3 regions of the Lelliottia sp. genome follow, and region 1 is predicted to be linked to each of the others. Evidence: predicted binding sites of a transcription regulator. Region 1 holds the regulator's gene; each other region holds the start of a gene.
What was found. Region 1 encodes PurR, which represses purine synthesis genes. Its sites were predicted from a motif close to CANGCAAACGTTTGCNTG; they were not measured.
Positions count from the first base shown of each region.

Region 1 (5,673 bases):
GGAATGGTCATCGTTTCCGGATTTTTTATTGTGTTCTATGACGCGTAATAACTATCGCGGTACGCGCAGGCCGTGCTCCACACCTCTGCTAAATACCACCTGCCACAGCTGGATATCGCGGGCGCGAAATGCCCCCGCACAAGCGTTCAAATAATAACTAAACATCCGCCTGAAACGATCTGAATAGTTATCGGCAATGTCAGGCCAGGAGGCCTGAAAACGCGTATGCCAGGCCATCAAGGTGGTATCGTAATCTGCGCCAAAATTATGCCAGTCTTCCATCACGTAAAAAGGCTCGCTGGCTTTCGCAATCTGGCGGACCGAAGGGAGACAGCCATTCGGGAAAATGTACTTATTGATCCACGGGTCGACTGTATGGTCCGTTTTTTTGGAACCGATTGTGTGGAGTAGGAAAACGCCGTCTGGCTTGAGATTGCGATCGGTGACGCTGAAATAGGTATCGTAATTTTTGGGCCCGACGTGTTCAAACATCCCAACAGAGACGATGCGATCAAACTGATCGTGGAGGTCTCGGTAATCCTGCAACAAAATAGTCACGTCCAGACCCTCGCAGCGGACCTGAGCCATTTTTTGCTGTTCGGCGGAAATGGTCACGCCCACCACGCTGACACCGTAATTTTTGGCCATGTAATACGCCAGTCCCCCCCAGCCGCAGCCAATGTCCAGCACGCGCATGCCGGGTTGTAACTGTAGTTTCTCGCAGATGAGGTGGAGTTTGGCCAACTGAGCCTCCTCGAGCGTTGAGGCATCTTTCCAGTAAGCGCAAGAATACTGCATCAAGGGGTCCAGCATACGCGTGAACAGGTCATTGCCGAGGTCGTAATGTTCCTTCCCGACAATCCATGCGCGCTTTTTACTTTGCAGATTAAACAGGCGTGCGGAGGCGATGCGTAAAGTGTCTCTCAGGTGATGAGGGAGCTGACTATCAAGGCCGGCGCGCAGGACGTTGTTGAAAAAAACATCCAGCCGCTCACATTCCCACCAGCCGTCCATAAAGCTTTCGCCCAATCCGAGGGAGCCCTCCTGTAACACGCGCTTAAAAAAATCGGGATGTTTGACCTGGATATCAGAAGGGGCAGGCCCGTTGACGGTAATGCCCGCACGACTCAATAACTCACTGACGATTCGGGACCAATTGTCGTCCCGAAGGCTGACTTCTTCTATGCACGATGAACTCATAGCTTCTCCATCACCTGATGTGATCAGAACCTTCAAACAGCGTAGCCGCTTTTTATGGTTTGTGAGAAGTCTCACGGAATTATCCGTAAGGCTAGTATCCGACGTAGAACAGAGGAAGGGAGATAACCCTTGCCGAAAAGCCTTCCATGGTAAAACGGGAGCACTCCGGCTCCCGTTAACAGAGAGTATTTATCGTATTTATATGAACCAAATTTAGTATAGGCTTCAAAAATTACGCATTCAACTGAAAGTTGTTAGCAGCCTAATCACGCATAAATCACATAATTACGTTCACGACGATGCTTGCGACGATTCTATCGGCGTTCCATTTGGCGTGTTTTCAGTTGCCGAAACTTGCATGCGATAACCGAGTGCAGCAAGCGCGACCGTCACCAGCATCACGCTGGTGGTCGTCATCAGCGGCGTGGCGATCAACGCCGAGACAATCAGGCTTGAGAGGAAACACAGACCCAGTTGCAGCGTGTTTTGTAACGCCGCAGCACGACCTGTCGCATGAGGGAACGGACGCAACGCCTGGGCAACCACGATCGGATAGATAGCACCGTTAGCGACGGCCATCACGCAGAACGGGATTAAGATTTCAGCCAGGCCGACGTTTGGAATAAACCCGACAGCCCAGGTGCCGATGACGCTCAGGGCGTACAGCACCAGCAGCCAGGGCAGCATCTTTTGACCCTCCCATTTTTGCAGCGCTGCGCGACAGCCATAACCACCGACCAGGAAAGCGATGGTCTGCGGCACGTAGCTCAGGCCAATCACTGCAGGGGTGTAACCCATGTCGTGCAAAATGAACGGTGACCCGGTGAGCCAGGCAAAGAAGCTGGCGGAACAGGCCGCGTAAATCAGCACATTTCCGCGATAAGCGCGGGAACGCAGCAGTGACATAAAGGTGACGCGAGCCGCATTGTTCTCGACTGGTTTGGCTTGAGCGGGTTTGAGCGCAAAAGCGGGCAGCATCAGAACCAGGGTGATGATAAACAGCGTGGCAAAGATCGCCTGCCAGTCAAAATGCACCAGAATCCAGCTCCCGATCAGCGGAGCCAGGGCCGGCGAAAGCCCCACGAGCGGCATGATGGTCGCAAAAATGCGGTTAACGCGCGATGCGGGATAATAGTCGGTGACCAGCGCCTGCCAGGTCACGGCAGCAGCACACACGCCAAACGCCTGTACAAAGCGCAGTACCAGCAGCCAGGTTGCATCGCGCACCCACAGCATGCCCAGACAACCCAGCGCAAAAATAGTTAAGCCAAGAAGAAGAATAGGCTTGCGACCATAACGGTCAGAGAGCGGTCCCCACAACAGTTGTGCAAGCGCAAAACCGGCCAGGAATACGCTGAGGCTGGCGCTGATCGCGGCAGCAGGTGTCTGCAAATCTTGCTGCATCGCGGCAAACGCCGGCAGATACATGTCGGTAGCCAAAAAGCCCAGCACGCTCAAACCGCCGAGCCAGACTAAGAATCCTTTGTTGGGTTGCATTGTTATTTCCTAATGAAAGCAGGTGTACATTGGCGCAGATTGTAGGGAGTGCAATCTGGCTTGTGAAACGCTAATATTTGGCGGTTGCGTTCAAAAATTTTGCAGGCAAAAAATGTGGTCTGAATATTCTTTAGAAGTCGTGGATGCTGTCGCCCGAAATGGCAGCTTTAGCGGAGCCGCGCAGGAACTGCATCGCGTACCTTCTGCCGTAAGCTATACGGTGCGTCAGATGGAGGAGTGGCTGGCGGTACCGCTGTTCGAACGCCGTCATCGCGATGTCGTTCTGACCCCCGCTGGCGTATGGTTTTTGAAAGAAGGCCGATCTGTTATCAAAAAAATGATGATCACGCGTGAACAGTGCCAGCAGATTGCCAATGGCTGGCGCGGTCATCTTTCTATTGCGGTGGATAACATCGTAAAACCTGAACGGACGCGGCAGATGGTGGTTGATTTCTACCGGCATTTCTCAGATGTAGAACTTCGCGTGTCCCAGGAAGTGTTTAATGGCGTATGGGATGCGCTATCGGACGGCAGGGTGGAGATGGCGATCGGCGCGACGCAGGCCATTCCCGTCGGGGGGCGTTACGCCTTTAGGGATATGGGAACGCTGAGCTGGAGCTGCGTGGTGGCAAGCGATCATCCTCTGGCTGCGATGGACGGGCCGCTGAGTGACGACGTGTTGCGCAACTGGCCGTCGCTGGTGATGGAGGATACGTCGCGCTCGCTGCCAAAACGCATCACCTGGCTGCTTGATAACCAGCGGCGGGTCGTCGCGCCAGACTGGGAATCATCGGCAACCTGTTTGTCGGCTGGGCTGTGTGTGGGGATGGTGCCCGTACATTTCGCGCGTCCACGGATTGATCGCGGAGAATGGGTGGCGCTTGAGCTTGAAAATCCGTTCCCGGATGCGGCCTGCTGCCTGACATGGCAGCAAAACGATATGTCTCCTGCGCTGGCCTGGCTGCTGGATTATTTGGGGGATAGCGAAACGTTGAACAGAGAGTGGTTACGGGAGCCGGAATAACCGGCCCCGTAGAAACGATTAACGACGGTAATCGCGGAACGGACCGTCAGCGACGGAGCGACGTTCAATCAGGCGCGGATGGACTTCAATTGATTGAGACTCTTCACGTTTGCTGACGATACGATCCATCAGCATGTTGAATGCCGTTTCACCCAAAGAGTCTTTCGGCTGGTGAATCGTCGTCAGCGCGGGAGTAAAGTAGCGAGCGTTGCGCACGTTATCATACCCGATCACGGAAATATCCTGCGGGACGCGCAAACCAAGCTCATCGGCGGCGCAAAGCGCGCCCATTGCCATAATATCACCGCCACAGAATACGGCAGTCGGACGATGCGGCTGCGAAACGATCTGCTGCATTGCGCGGTAGCCTGATTCCGGTTCAAAGTCACCCTGGACAATCCAGTTTTCCGGAACGGTAATCAGCGCTTCTTCCATGGCTTTCATAAAGCCCGCCAGGCGGCCTGCACCGGTATTACGCTCCAGCGGACCGGGGATGACACCAATCTCGCGATGACCGCGTTCAATCAGGTAACGGCCAGCCATGTACCCGCCTTCAAAGGCGTTATCGTTGACGGAATCGGTAAAATCAGCGCGCGTATCGCCCCAATCCATCACCACCATCGGGATATGACGGTACTCTTCCAGCATCGACAGCACGGATTCAGGGTATTCAGAACACATGACCAACAGGCCATCGACGCGCTTTTGCGCCAACATCGACAGGTAAGCGCGCTGTTTTTCCTGGCTGTTCCAGGCATTTCCCAGAATCAGGGTATAGCCTTTCTGGAAGCAGTTTTTTTCTACTGCCTCGATAATTTCGGCGAAATAGGCGGCTTCGCTGCTGGTCGCCAGCAGACCAATCGACTTGGTGTGATTTACTTTCAAGCTGCGAGCCACGGCGCTAGGGGAGTAGTGCAATTCTTTGATTGCGGCCCAAACGGCGTTGCGCGTCTCTTCCGCCACGAAACGGGTTTTGTTAATTACATGTGATACGGTTGTAGTGGAAACGTTTGCGCGTTTCGCTACATCTTTAATTGTTGCCATTAGCTGTCACTCCAGACCATATCCTAAGCTCCTGATAAATTGAGAGGTAAACGTTTGCCTTCTCTCACCCTAATCTCGCAAATTGAATTGCGATACGCCGGGAAAACGACACAGGACGTCAGGAGGGGGTCAGTGGCCGGTACGCTTATAAATTTAGCGTGGAATTTTGTCCTATCTTGATGAAAAGGGGAAGCGCAAAAACGGTTATGAGCCTAAATCGAGGAAGATTTTTGAGCGAAACTGTGTAAAAATGAGCAAGCTCACTTTTCATGTGGGGATTAAAAGGAGAAAAATTGATGAATACCGATCTTAAGTTTTCGTTAACGACCACGATTATCGTGCTGGGTTTGATTGTTGCGGCAAGTTTTACGGCTATTCTGCACTGATTCAGGCGGGGGAGAGCCTTCTCCCTCGTTTTCTTCCTTCGATTGTTACTCTCCCGACAATAATCTTTTGCCAATTTGTTAACTTCTCATTTTTTGTGATTGCTGTCATGCTTTCGACATGTTTTTTCTGTGTCGCGTAATGACACGGTTTCCGGAGTTAATGAATGAAAATCAATTTTCCACTGCTGGCCCTCGCGATTGGCGCATTTGGGATTGGCACCACCGAGTTCTCCCCAATGGGGCTGCTACCGGTTATTGCTAAAGGGATGGATGTTTCTATTCCTGCGGCGGGAATGCTGATCAGTGCTTATGCCATTGGCGTGATGATCGGTGCGCCTTTGATGACGTTACTGCTTTCGCATCGCGCGCGTCGAAATGCGCTTATTTTCCTGATGGCCATTTTCACATTGGGGAATGTGCTTTCGGCACTCTCTCCGGACTACACCACCCTCCTGTTGTCGCGCATTTTGACCAGCCTCAATCATGGCGCATTCTTTGGCCTGGGGTCGGTGGTGGCCGCGA
Region 1 covers NZ_JAZQNX010000001.1:175,239-180,911, reverse strand. The annotation lists gene cfa (cyclopropane fatty acyl phospholipid synthase) at 52-1,200, opposite strand; gene punC (purine nucleoside transporter PunC) at 1,492-2,697, opposite strand; gene punR (DNA-binding transcriptional activator PunR) at 2,810-3,721, shown strand; gene purR (HTH-type transcriptional repressor PurR) at 3,740-4,765, opposite strand; gene ACKI5T_RS00930 (YnhF family membrane protein) at 5,062-5,151, shown strand; gene ACKI5T_RS00925 (MFS transporter) at 5,316-5,673, shown strand, end outside.

Region 2 (5,673 bases), on a different contig from region 1:
TCCTGATTTTGTTCTGTGAAACCGGCCTGGTGGTGACACCGTTTTTGCCGGGCGATTCACTGCTGTTCGTCGCGGGTGCGCTTTCAGCGCTACCGACCAACGATCTGAATGTGCACCTGATGGTGATGCTCATGATCGTTGCGGCGATTATCGGCGATGCGGTGAATTACACTATTGGACGGCTGTTTGGTGAAAAGCTGTTCAGTAATCCAGATTCGAAGATCTTCCGTCGCAGCTATTTAGACAAAACGCACGCGTTCTATGCACGGCATGGGGGCAAGACCATTATCCTGGCGCGTTTTGTCCCGATCGTGAGAACGTTTGCCCCGTTTGTGGCGGGAATGGGGCATATGTCCTATCGTCATTTTGCGGCGTATAACGTGATCGGCGCGCTGCTGTGGGTTCTGCTGTTTACCTATGCAGGCTACATCTTTGGCGATCTGCCGATCGTGCAGGAAAATCTTAAGTTATTGATTGTTGCTATCATTGTGCTCTCGGTTCTGCCGGGTGTGGTCGAAATCATTCGACACAAACGAGCAGCAGCAAAGCAAGCGAAGTAAGTACGCATTTGCGGTTCGACCACTTTTTTATCCAAAGTTTCGGGCTGTTATGTTTTAATGTGCAACATTCATGGTCTGTTTGTGGCAAAAATGGCATTATGCGCCGCTTACAGCAAAACTGGCATACGACCAGGTTCAGGCAGAAAGGTTATCAATGAGCTGGATTGAACGAATTAAAAGCAACATAGCCCCCACCCGTAAGGCGAGTATTCCTGAAGGGGTGTGGACCAAGTGTGATAGCTGCGGCCAGGTTCTGTACCGCGCTGAGCTGGAACGCAATCTTGAGGTTTGCCCGAAGTGTGACCATCACATGCGTATGTCGGCGCGTAATCGCCTGCATAGCTTGCTGGATGAAGGCACGATGGTAGAGCTGGGCAGTGAACTTGAGCCGAAAGATCTGCTGAAGTTCCGTGACTCTAAGAAATACAAAGACCGCATCGCTTCTGCACAAAAAGAGACCGGCGAGAAAGATGCGCTGGTGGTGATGAAAGGCACTCTGCACGAGATGCCAGTTGTCGCTGCAGCCTTTGAGTTCTCCTTTATGGGGGGCTCGATGGGTTCTGTCGTGGGCGCGCGTTTCATCCGCGCCGTTGAGCAGGCACTGGAAGACAACTGTCCGCTGATCTGCTTCTCCGCCTCGGGTGGCGCGCGTATGCAGGAAGCGCTGATGTCCCTGATGCAGATGGCGAAAACCTCTGCGGCACTGGGCAAAATGCAGGAACGCGGTCTGCCGTATATCTCCGTACTGACTGACCCAACCATGGGCGGCGTGTCGGCGAGCTTCGCGATGCTTGGCGATCTGAACATCGCTGAACCGAAAGCGCTGATTGGCTTTGCCGGTCCGCGTGTTATCGAGCAAACCGTACGTGAGAAATTGCCGCCTGGCTTCCAGCGCAGTGAATTCCTCATCCAAAAAGGCGCAATTGATATGATCGTTCGCCGTCCGGAAATGCGCCTGAAACTGGCGAGTGTCCTGGCGAAGCTGATGAATCTCCCTGCGCCGAGCCCGGATGAACCACGCGAAAGCGTCGTTGTACCGGATCAGGAACCCGAAGCCTGATAACTTGAAAGGGCAGGGCCAAACGGCGCTGCCCTTTTGCTTTCTCACCGTAACTGAAAAGTGCGTATCATGGAAAACAACAGCATTCCCCAAGCCACGTCGCCCCTGGTCACGTGGCTTTCTTATCTGGAAAACCTGCACAGTAAAACCATCGATATGGGGCTTGAACGCGTCAGCCAGGTGGCGGCTCGCCTTCATGTGTTGAAGCCTGCGCCGTTTGTTTTCACCGTGGCTGGTACCAACGGTAAAGGCACCACCTGCCGCACGCTAGAATCTATGCTGATGGCCGCAGGGTATAAGGTCGGCGTGTACAGCTCTCCGCACCTGGTGCGTTACACCGAGCGCGTTCGCATTCAAAATACCGAGCTGCCAGAGTCTGCACACACCGCCTCTTTTGCCGAAATCGAAGCGGCGCGTGGTGAGATCTCCTTATCTTATTTCGAGTACGGCACGCTCTCGGCGCTGTGGCTGTTTAAGCAGGCGAAGCTGGACGTGGTGATTCTGGAAGTGGGTCTCGGCGGGCGTCTTGATGCGACCAATATGGTTGATCCCGATGTTTCGGTGGTCACCAGCATCGCCCTGGATCATATCGACTGGTTGGGACCGGATCGTGAAAGTATTGGTCGTGAAAAAGCGGGCATTTTCCGGGCGAATAAACCGGCAGTCGTGGGCGAGCCTGATATGCCGCACACCATCGCCGATGTGGCGCAAGAAAAGGGCGCTCTCCTGCTGCGTCGGGGTGTTGACTGGCAGTATGACGTGAAGGAAAACGACTGGCGCTTTACTGATGCGCAGGGTGTGCTTGAGCATCTTCCGCTCCCGCATGTCCCTCAGCCCAATGCCGCCACCGCGCTGGCGGCGATTCGAGCGAGCGGGTTGAACGTCAGCGAGCAGGCTATCCGCGACGGTATTCAAAACGCCATGCTTCCGGGACGTTTCCAGATAGTGAGTGAATCACCGCGTTTGATTCTGGATGTTGCACACAACCCGCACGCTGCTGGCTATCTCGCAGAACGCCTTAAATCATTGCCAAAAAACGGGCGCGTTCTGGCGGTTATCGGTATGCTTCATGATAAAGATATTGGCGGTACGCTGGCCTGCATGGAGAGTGTTGTCGATTGCTGGTATTGTGCTCCACTGGAAGGGCCACGCGGTGCGACTGCTGAACAGCTGATGGAACATATCAGCGCAGGAACCGCCTACGAAAGCGTGGCGCAGGCGTGGCATGCGGCGATGGCCGATGCTAAACCTGAAGATACCGTGCTGGTATGTGGATCATTCCATACCGTTGCACATGTCATGGAAGTGATGGACGCGGGGAGAACCAGTGGCGAGTAAGTTTCAGAACCGTTTGACAGGCACCATTGTGTTGGTTGCGCTGGGAGTGATTATTCTTCCTGGCCTGTTGGATGGGCAAAAAAAACATTATCAGGATGAGTTTGCGGCAATCCCACTGGTGCCAAAACCAGGCGATCGTGATGAACCTGACATGTTACCTGCGGCAACGCAGGCGCTGCCAGCACAGCCGCCAGAAGGTGCCGCAGAAGAAGTGCGCGCCGGAGACGCGGCAGCGCCATCGCTCGATGCCACTCGCTTAACCGGCAATGGCAGTAATGAACTGGATCCTGCCGCAGAACCGGTGGTGCAACCAAAGCCTGTCGAGAAGGCAAAACCTGTCGAAAAACCTCAACCAAAACCGCTGCGTGACAAAGCCAGCGAGCAAATCGCTGCCGCTACGGAAGTACCGCCGGAAAAACCGGTCCAGGAAGAAAAACCTGCCCCAACCGGAAAAGCCTACGTTGTGCAGTTGGGCGCGTTGAAAAATGCCGATAAAGTCAATGAAGTCGTGGGTAAATTACGCGGCGCAGGATATCGCGTTTACACTTCACCTTCGACGCCAGTGCAGGGTAAAATTACCCGCATTCTCGTTGGCCCGGATGCCTCAAAAGACAAACTGAAAGGGTCGCTTGGCGAGCTGAAGCAGATTTCCGGTCTGAGCGGCGTGGTGATGAATTACAGTGCGAACTGATTGGCCTTAATCCGTCCCTCTTGCTAAAAAAGGGGCAGAAAACCGTCCCATTTCTCCTTTGAAAAGGGGGGGGACGGTCAGAGGAGAAGGTCCAGGCATCCGTCCGAAGAGACGTAAGAAGCCCTCGGCGTTGAACATTTTTTCAGCGCCTTTTTTATTTACGCGGGGGAAGGAAATCCCTACGCAAACGTTTTCTTTTTCTGTTAGAATTCGCCCCGAACTGGATGACAGGGCGTTTAATCGTGGGACATATATGGTCTGGATTGATTACGCCATCATTGCGGTGATTGGTTTTTCCTGTCTGGTTAGCCTGATCCGTGGCTTTGTTCGTGAAGCGTTATCGCTGGTGACTTGGGGTTGTGCTTTCTTTGTTGCCAGTCATTACTACACGTACCTGTCCGTCTGGTTCACGGGCTTTGAAGATGAACTGGTTCGAAATGGGATCGCCATCGCGGTGCTGTTTGTCGCGACGCTGCTCGTCGGCGCTATCGTCAATTACGTGATAGGTCAGCTGGTCGAGAAAACCGGTCTGTCAGGAACGGACAGAGTGTTGGGGATCTGTTTTGGTGCGTTGCGAGGCGTGCTGATTGTGGCCGCGATACTGTTCTTCCTTGATACCTTTACCGGGGTTTCAAAAGGTGAAGACTGGCAGAAATCGCAGTTGATACCACAGTTCAGCTTCATCATCAGATGGTTCTTTGACTATCTGCAAAGCTCGTCGAGTTTCTTGCCCAGGGTCTAACCCTGAGATGTGGCTTAGAGTTTGGTTTAATAGGCTACGCGTTCGCTCCGGTTGTTGTGCGCTCTCCGCGCTCAACCTGCCTGCGACAATGACGCCTACTAAACCAAGCTCTTAACGAGGAAAAGACGAATGTGCGGTATTGTCGGTATCGCCGGTTTCATGCCGGTAAACCAGTCTATTTATGACGCGTTATCGGTGCTTCAGCACCGTGGTCAGGATGCAGCGGGTATCATCACGATTGATGCAAATAACTGCTTCCGTTTACGCAAAGCGAATGGCCTGGTCAACGATGTGTTTGAAGCCCGCCATATGCAGCGCCTGCAAGGCAACATGGGTGTTGGTCACGTTCGTTATCCTACTGCTGGCAGTTCCAGCGCTTCTGAAGCACAGCCTTTTTATGTGAACTCACCGTACGGTATTACGCTTGCCCACAATGGCAATCTGACCAATGCGCATGAGCTACGTAAAAAGCTCTTCGAAGAGAAACGTCGCCACATTAACACCACTTCTGATTCAGAAATCCTGCTCAATATCTTCGCCAGTGAGCTGGATAACTTCCGCCATTATCCGCTGGAAGCAGACAACATTTTTGCCGCGATTGCCGCGACGAATCGTCTGATTCGTGGCGCTTACGCCTGCGTCGCGATGATCATCGGCCACGGTATGGTGGCCTTTCGCGACCCGAACGGTATTCGTCCGCTGGTGCTGGGTAAACGCGATCTGGGTGATGGCCGAACCGAATACATGGTTGCCTCCGAGAGCGTGGCGCTGGACACATTGGGCTTTGAATTTCTGCGCGACGTTGCGCCGGGTGAAGCGGTGTACGTTACCGAAAAAGGCCAGCTGTTTACCCGCCAGTGTGCGGAAAACCCGGTCAGCAATCCGTGCCTGTTTGAGTACGTTTACTTCGCACGCCCAGACTCCTTTATCGATAAAATTTCTGTGTACAGCGCGCGCGTTAACATGGGAACTAAACTCGGTGAAAAAATTGCTCGCGAGTGGGATGATCTGGATATCGACGTAGTCATTCCGATTCCGGAAACTTCCTGCGATATCGCACTGGAAATGGCGCGTATTCTGGGTAAACCGTACCGCCAGGGCTTTGTGAAAAACCGCTACGTTGGCCGTACCTTTATCATGCCGGGTCAGCAGCTGCGCCGTAAATCAGTGCGGCGCAAGCTGAACGCCAACCGCGCTGAGTTCCGTGATAAGAACGTATTGCTGGTGGATGACTCTATCGTGCGTGGCACTACCTCTGAGCAGATTATTGAGATGGCGCGTG
Region 2 covers NZ_JAZQNX010000024.1:21,873-27,545, forward strand. The annotation lists gene ACKI5T_RS13180 (DedA family protein) at 1-560, shown strand, start outside; gene accD (acetyl-CoA carboxylase, carboxyltransferase subunit beta) at 715-1,620, shown strand; gene folC (bifunctional tetrahydrofolate synthase/dihydrofolate synthase) at 1,690-2,958, shown strand; gene dedD (cell division protein DedD) at 2,948-3,649, shown strand; gene cvpA (colicin V production protein) at 3,903-4,391, shown strand; gene purF (amidophosphoribosyltransferase) at 4,521-5,673, shown strand, end outside.
Region 2: a site for PurR is predicted at 3,830-3,847, ahead of cvpA (colicin V production protein). Genes of this name have one in related genera too.

Region 3 (5,673 bases), on a different contig from region 1:
TTGTCCGGGAAGCGCTGGTTCAAAGAACGCCCCACCATCATGGCAATGATTTTATCCATGTCCAGCCCTTCAAGAGGCTGGGTGGTGATCCACTGACCGTCACGCAGGATAGTGATTTCATCGCACAGCTGGAAAATTTCTTCCATTTTGTGCGAGATATAAACAATGCCGCAGCCACGATCTTTCAGTTTACGGATAATAGTGAAAAGGTGATTGACCTCTTTTTCCGTTAATGAAGATGTTGGCTCATCCATGATGACTATTTTCGCATCATAGGAGAACGCTTTTGCAATTTCGATCATCTGCATCTGTGAAACAGATAATGTCCCTACGCGTGCGCGTGGGTCAATTTCAATATCCAGCTCATCGAAAATTGCTTTTGTATCACGGTACATTTTGTCCTGATCGACAAATACGCCTTTGGTTGGATAACGCCCCAACCACATATTGTCCATAACAGAACGCTGAAGTACCAGGTTCAGTTCCTGGTGAACCATCGAAATACCATTTTCCAGCGCTTCTTTGGCTGAATGGAAGTCGATCTCTTTCCCCTGAAAAAGGATGCTACCAGAATCTTTTTGATAGATTCCAAAAAGGCATTTTAATAATGTCGATTTACCTGCACCGTTCTCTCCCATCAACGCATGAATAGAGTGAGGACGCACTTTTAAATTAACATTATCGAGAGCCTTAACGCCCGGAAACGACTTGTTAATACCGCTCATTTCTAACAAGAATTCGCGTGACGACTGAGTAGTTGTGCTGACCATAATTATACCTTGACGGCCTCGCATATCGCGTTATAAAAGGGCGCAACGAATTGCGCCCTGTGAGAACATGCAATCAATAACTTATTTACCGATAAACTCAGCCAGGTTCGACTGATCTACGCCCACGTAAGGGATACGTACAATTTTGTTCTCAATTTTCCAGGTAGTGCCATCTGCAGCACCTTTGCCAGCGGCCAGGTTTTTAGCCAGGTCGAAGGTGGCTTTCGCCTGGTTGTTAGCATCGTTCAGAACCGTACCGGCCATTGCGCCAGATTTCACCAGCGCCAGCGCTTCTGGCAATGCATCCACACCGAAGACCGGAATAGAGGATTTGTTGTGCGCTTTCAGCGCTTCAACTGCACCCATTGCCATCGCATCGTTGTTCGCGATAACCACTTCGATTTTGTTAGCGTTTGGACCAGACAGCCATGCGTCCATCTTGTCTTTCGCCATTGCGGTATCCCACATCGCGGTATCAAGCGCCAGTTGCTGAGTTTTCAGCCCTTTGTCGTTCAGCTCTTTGATAACGTAAGTGGTACGCGCTTCAGCATCCGGGTGACCCGGCTCGCCTTTCAGCAGAACAAACTGAACCTGACCATCTTTGTTCAGATCCCAGTTCGGGTTTGCTGCCCAATGTTTAGCGATCAGATCGCCCTGAATAATACCGGACTCTTTAGAGTCAGTACCCACATAGAAGGCTTTGTCGTAGCTGTCCAGCGCTTTGCGAGAAGGTTCTTTGTTGAAGAAGACGATTGGCACATTCTGGCCACGCGCTTTCTCGATAACCGTACCTGCCGCAGCCGGGTCAACCAGGTTGATTGCCAGGGCTTTAACGCCTTTCGCCAGCAGAACGTCGATCTGGTCGTTCTGTTTGGACTGGTCGTTCTGGGAGTCGTTCATCAGCAGCTGGACGTCTGGCGCTGCTTTAGCATCTTTTTCGATTGCTTTACGCACAACTGACATAAAGTTGTCGTCGTATTTATAGATAGTCACGCCAATACGGGTATCCGCAGCGTGCGCTGCTGCGCCAAAAAGCATGCTTGCCATCACAGCAGACAGAGTCAACACCTTCTTATTCATGGTATCTCCGGTTTTTTTTATGCAGGGTAGTTCTTCTTGTGAATAACAATCGGCAGGCAGGTGTTAAATAAACGTTACTGGCCGCCGAAGTTCACTTATAAAATTTCTCTCTTCCGTGTTCGGTAACGCTCCAGAAATGCGCTTTATGGTTGTTTGCGGCACTTTGACTATGGTGAAAGTGATTAATCACCGTTACATAGCGTTTCAGTTCCTAAAACGCTGACATCATAGTCAGCGCCTTGTTAAGATACTGTGAATTTACTCACAGATTGAAAACGGTTACATCACTCATCGTTATCAGTTAGTGATCGGAGCCACAATTTGCCGAATAGCAACTGAATGACGACGCACTAAAGTTGGCATGAAACAGTGTGTTGCGCTCGGATCGAGCTGCCCTGCGGCGCCCTGTAACGCTAACTCAGTGGCAAGGCGCGCCATCGATGCAATGGGGTATCGCACCGTGGTCAACTGAGGATCTGTGTAGCGTGCAATCGGGATATCATCGAAACCAATCAATGACAAATGCTGTGGCACCGCAATTCCATTGTCTTTTAGCGCGGTAAGCGCCCCTGCGGCCATGCTGTCGTTGTAGGCAAATACCGCCGTGAGCTGCAAATTGCGTCCGAGCAGTTCGACCATAGCGGCCTCCCCACCCTGCATATCCGGTGATCCGGTGCCTATCCAGCTATCGAGAGGCATAATCCCCGCTTCTTTCAGCGCGTTCTGCCAGCCCTCGCGCCGCATGTCGTCATCTTCAATGTGATGGCTTGAGGCCAGATAACCGATGCGCTGGTGGCCGTTACTTAACAGCATTCGCGTGGCCATCATGGCACCGCTGACGTTATCCAGCGCCACGCAGCGATGGGCGTAGCCCGGCACAACGCGGTTAATCAACACCATCCCGTCGATTTGATCCATGAACCCAGCAAGCTCTTCATCGCTCAATGCTTTTGAGTGAACAATCAGGGCGTTACATCTCTGACGTATCAGCACCTCAATGGCATGACGCTCTTTTTCAGCTTCATGATAGCTGTTGCCGATCAGCACATATTTATTGTGCTGCTGGGCGACAACGTCCACGGCTTTGACCAATGCGCCAAAAAACGCATCGGAAACATCCATCACCACGACGCCGATGGTGTCACTCACCTGAGTCGCGAGCGCCTGCGCGTTAGCGTTAGGGCGATAGCCCAGCTGCGTGACCGCTTTCATCACGTTTTCACGCGTTTCAGGACTCACCAGCGCGCTGTTGTTCAGGACGCGAGAAACGGTAGCAACAGAAACACCCGCGATGCGGGCCACGTCACGAATGGTGATCATATTCACCACACTTTGTAGGATTGCAGCAACTCACAGACACCCCCTGTGTTTAGCAAGGAGGCTATTTTGGCAGCGACGGAGAGGGGACTACGTGAAGAAGCTCACACAGATGAAAACGGTTACATCCGTTTTGTTAATGATTGTGATCCAGATCGTTATCTGGATGTATTAGTCAATGCGACACCCGAAGCAAGTGCGGTTAAATGACGCCATACCCATTCCACCGGGCCCTGACGGAAATAGCGCAGCCAGATAACGGAAAATAGCATGTTGACCATCCACACGGGGATCACAAACGCCATGAGCTGGAACCTGTCGAATTTCATAAACAGGCCTAATCGATAGAAAAGCGTCGTGCAAATTAAGGTTTGCAGCAGGTAGTTACTGAGGGCCATGCGTCCAACGCATGCGACGGCAGCGGCTAATTTGAAGCGCGCTATCTGCGGCCAGAACCCGAAAATAAGCGATGCATAGCCGATGGTCTGGAACGGCGCACTCAGCTCTCGCGGGGCCTGTAACAGAAAGGCACACCAGCGATAATCCCAGCCCAACAGCCATTGCGCAATCACGGCAGGCAAATTAATCGCCACGCCCAGCAGAACCAGTCCAGCTCCCGTGAGGCGATAATGCCTGAGGCTAAACTCCCCTTTCAGCCAACCGCTGCGCATCAGCGCGGCACCAATCAGCATCATGCCTGCCAGCTGCCAGCCGTATTGCGCCCCTAATGCGAGCAGATTGTCTCCGAGCATATCCGCCCGGTTGCTGATAGCTTCGACGCCGCCTTTCAGCTTCCAGTATTGCTCATACTGGAGCGATGCCACGCCAGGGATCCACGAACGATTAGTGGTGCCGCCTGAAATCATCCCCAGCAGCAGCAGGACGCCAATGCCAATGACATACAGCATCACGCCGGTGTTAAACAGGCTTTTAACATCCTGCGCGTCGCGGATCATGCGCCAGCAAATCAGCCCGACTAAACCATAGGCGAGCAGAATGTCACCATCCCACAAAAACAGACCGTGGATAAACCCGAGGAGGACCAGCAGCGTGAGGCGAGACTGAATCCAGCGTTTGCCACGCTTGAGCAAAATCTGTAGACCCGCACCAAAAAGTAACGCAAAAAGCGTGAGGAATTTGACCTGCGCAAACAGGTCTAAAATCGCCCAGATCCAGGCGTCGCTGCGGGTGATCTCGCCATACCAGGCCGGGTTGAGATACGCCGCCTTTGGCAGGCCAAAGGCGCTAATGTTGAGCAGCAGGATACCGAGAATGGCAACGCCACGTACAAAATCCAGCGTGACATTACGCTCCATTTATCCTGCCTTCCGATCAGTTGTGGTGACGCACTGCGCGCAGAAATTCCTGACGGGTATTCTGGCTCGACTTAAACAGGCCGCCAAGAGAGGTCGTGGTCGTCGCGCTGGTAGCGTCACGAACGCCGCGCGCTTTCACGCAATAATGCACGGCATCAATGGATACAGCCACATTGTTGGTCCCCAACAGCGTTTGCAGCGCCGTCAGAATTTGCTGCGTCAAACGTTCCTGAACCTGCGGACGCTGGGCAAAGAACTGCACAATGCGGTTAATTTTAGACAGCCCAATCACCGTATCTTTAGGGATATACGCCACCGTCGCTTTACCATCGATGGTAACAAAGTGGTGTTCGCAGGTGCTGGTCAACGTAATATCGCGCACGGTCACCATTTCATCGACGTTCATTTTATTTTCGATGACGGTGATTTTTGGGAAATTTGCGTAATCCAGGCCGGAGAAAATCTCATCGACATACATTTTGGCGATGCGTTGCGGCGTCTCCATCAGGCTGTCGTCGCTCAGGTCGAGATTCAGCAACTGCATAATCTCGGTCATGTGCCCGGCAATAAGACGTTTACGTGTTTCATTGTCCAGCTCGTTGACCGGTGGACGCAGCGGGGTTTCAAGACCACGCGCTACCAGCGCTTCGTGGACCAGAGCGGCTTCTTTACTGAGTGATGGCATTATTTTACTCCTGCAGGTGTGGCTGCCTTTTACCCTCATTGAGGCAAAAGTGTGCGCTCATTGTGCGTGAGGTGGCGCACATAATCCAGTATTCACGGCGATAATTATTGCGATTGTCGTTGCCTTTCAGCCTGACGGTTCCAGACCAGTGCCCCGCCAACAAAAAGGGCGACACCCGCTAGCCCCAGCGCAGGCTCCAGTTGGTGAGTCAGCCAGGTGGAAATCGCGGAAGTCACAGGGCCTACCAGTTGGCCTATTGCGTAACCCGTGGTCAAGAGTCCCGCCATGTAACGAGTATGTGTGGGGGCCAGCTCGCGGCCACACAGCAGCGAGAGTTGAACGGCGCAGAGAAACCCGCCACCGACCAGCAACGCGCCTGTCACCAGACCGGCAATCCCCGGCATTAGCCAGGCGGCAAAAACGCCTAACCCCTGTAACCAAAGCACGATGGACAAACGCCGATTTGAAGTCGAGACATGGCGCAGCGCGATACTCAACGCGATCC
Region 3 covers NZ_JAZQNX010000024.1:150,271-155,943, reverse strand. The annotation lists gene mglA (galactose/methyl galactoside ABC transporter ATP-binding protein MglA) at 1-770, opposite strand, end outside; gene mglB (galactose/glucose ABC transporter substrate-binding protein MglB) at 852-1,850, opposite strand; gene galS (HTH-type transcriptional regulator GalS) at 2,148-3,170, opposite strand; gene yeiB (DUF418 domain-containing protein YeiB) at 3,326-4,483, opposite strand; gene folE (GTP cyclohydrolase I FolE) at 4,500-5,168, opposite strand; gene ACKI5T_RS13740 (YbfB/YjiJ family MFS transporter) at 5,273-5,673, opposite strand, start outside.
Region 3: a site for PurR is predicted at 3,279-3,296, ahead of galS (HTH-type transcriptional regulator GalS). Genes of this name have one in related genera too.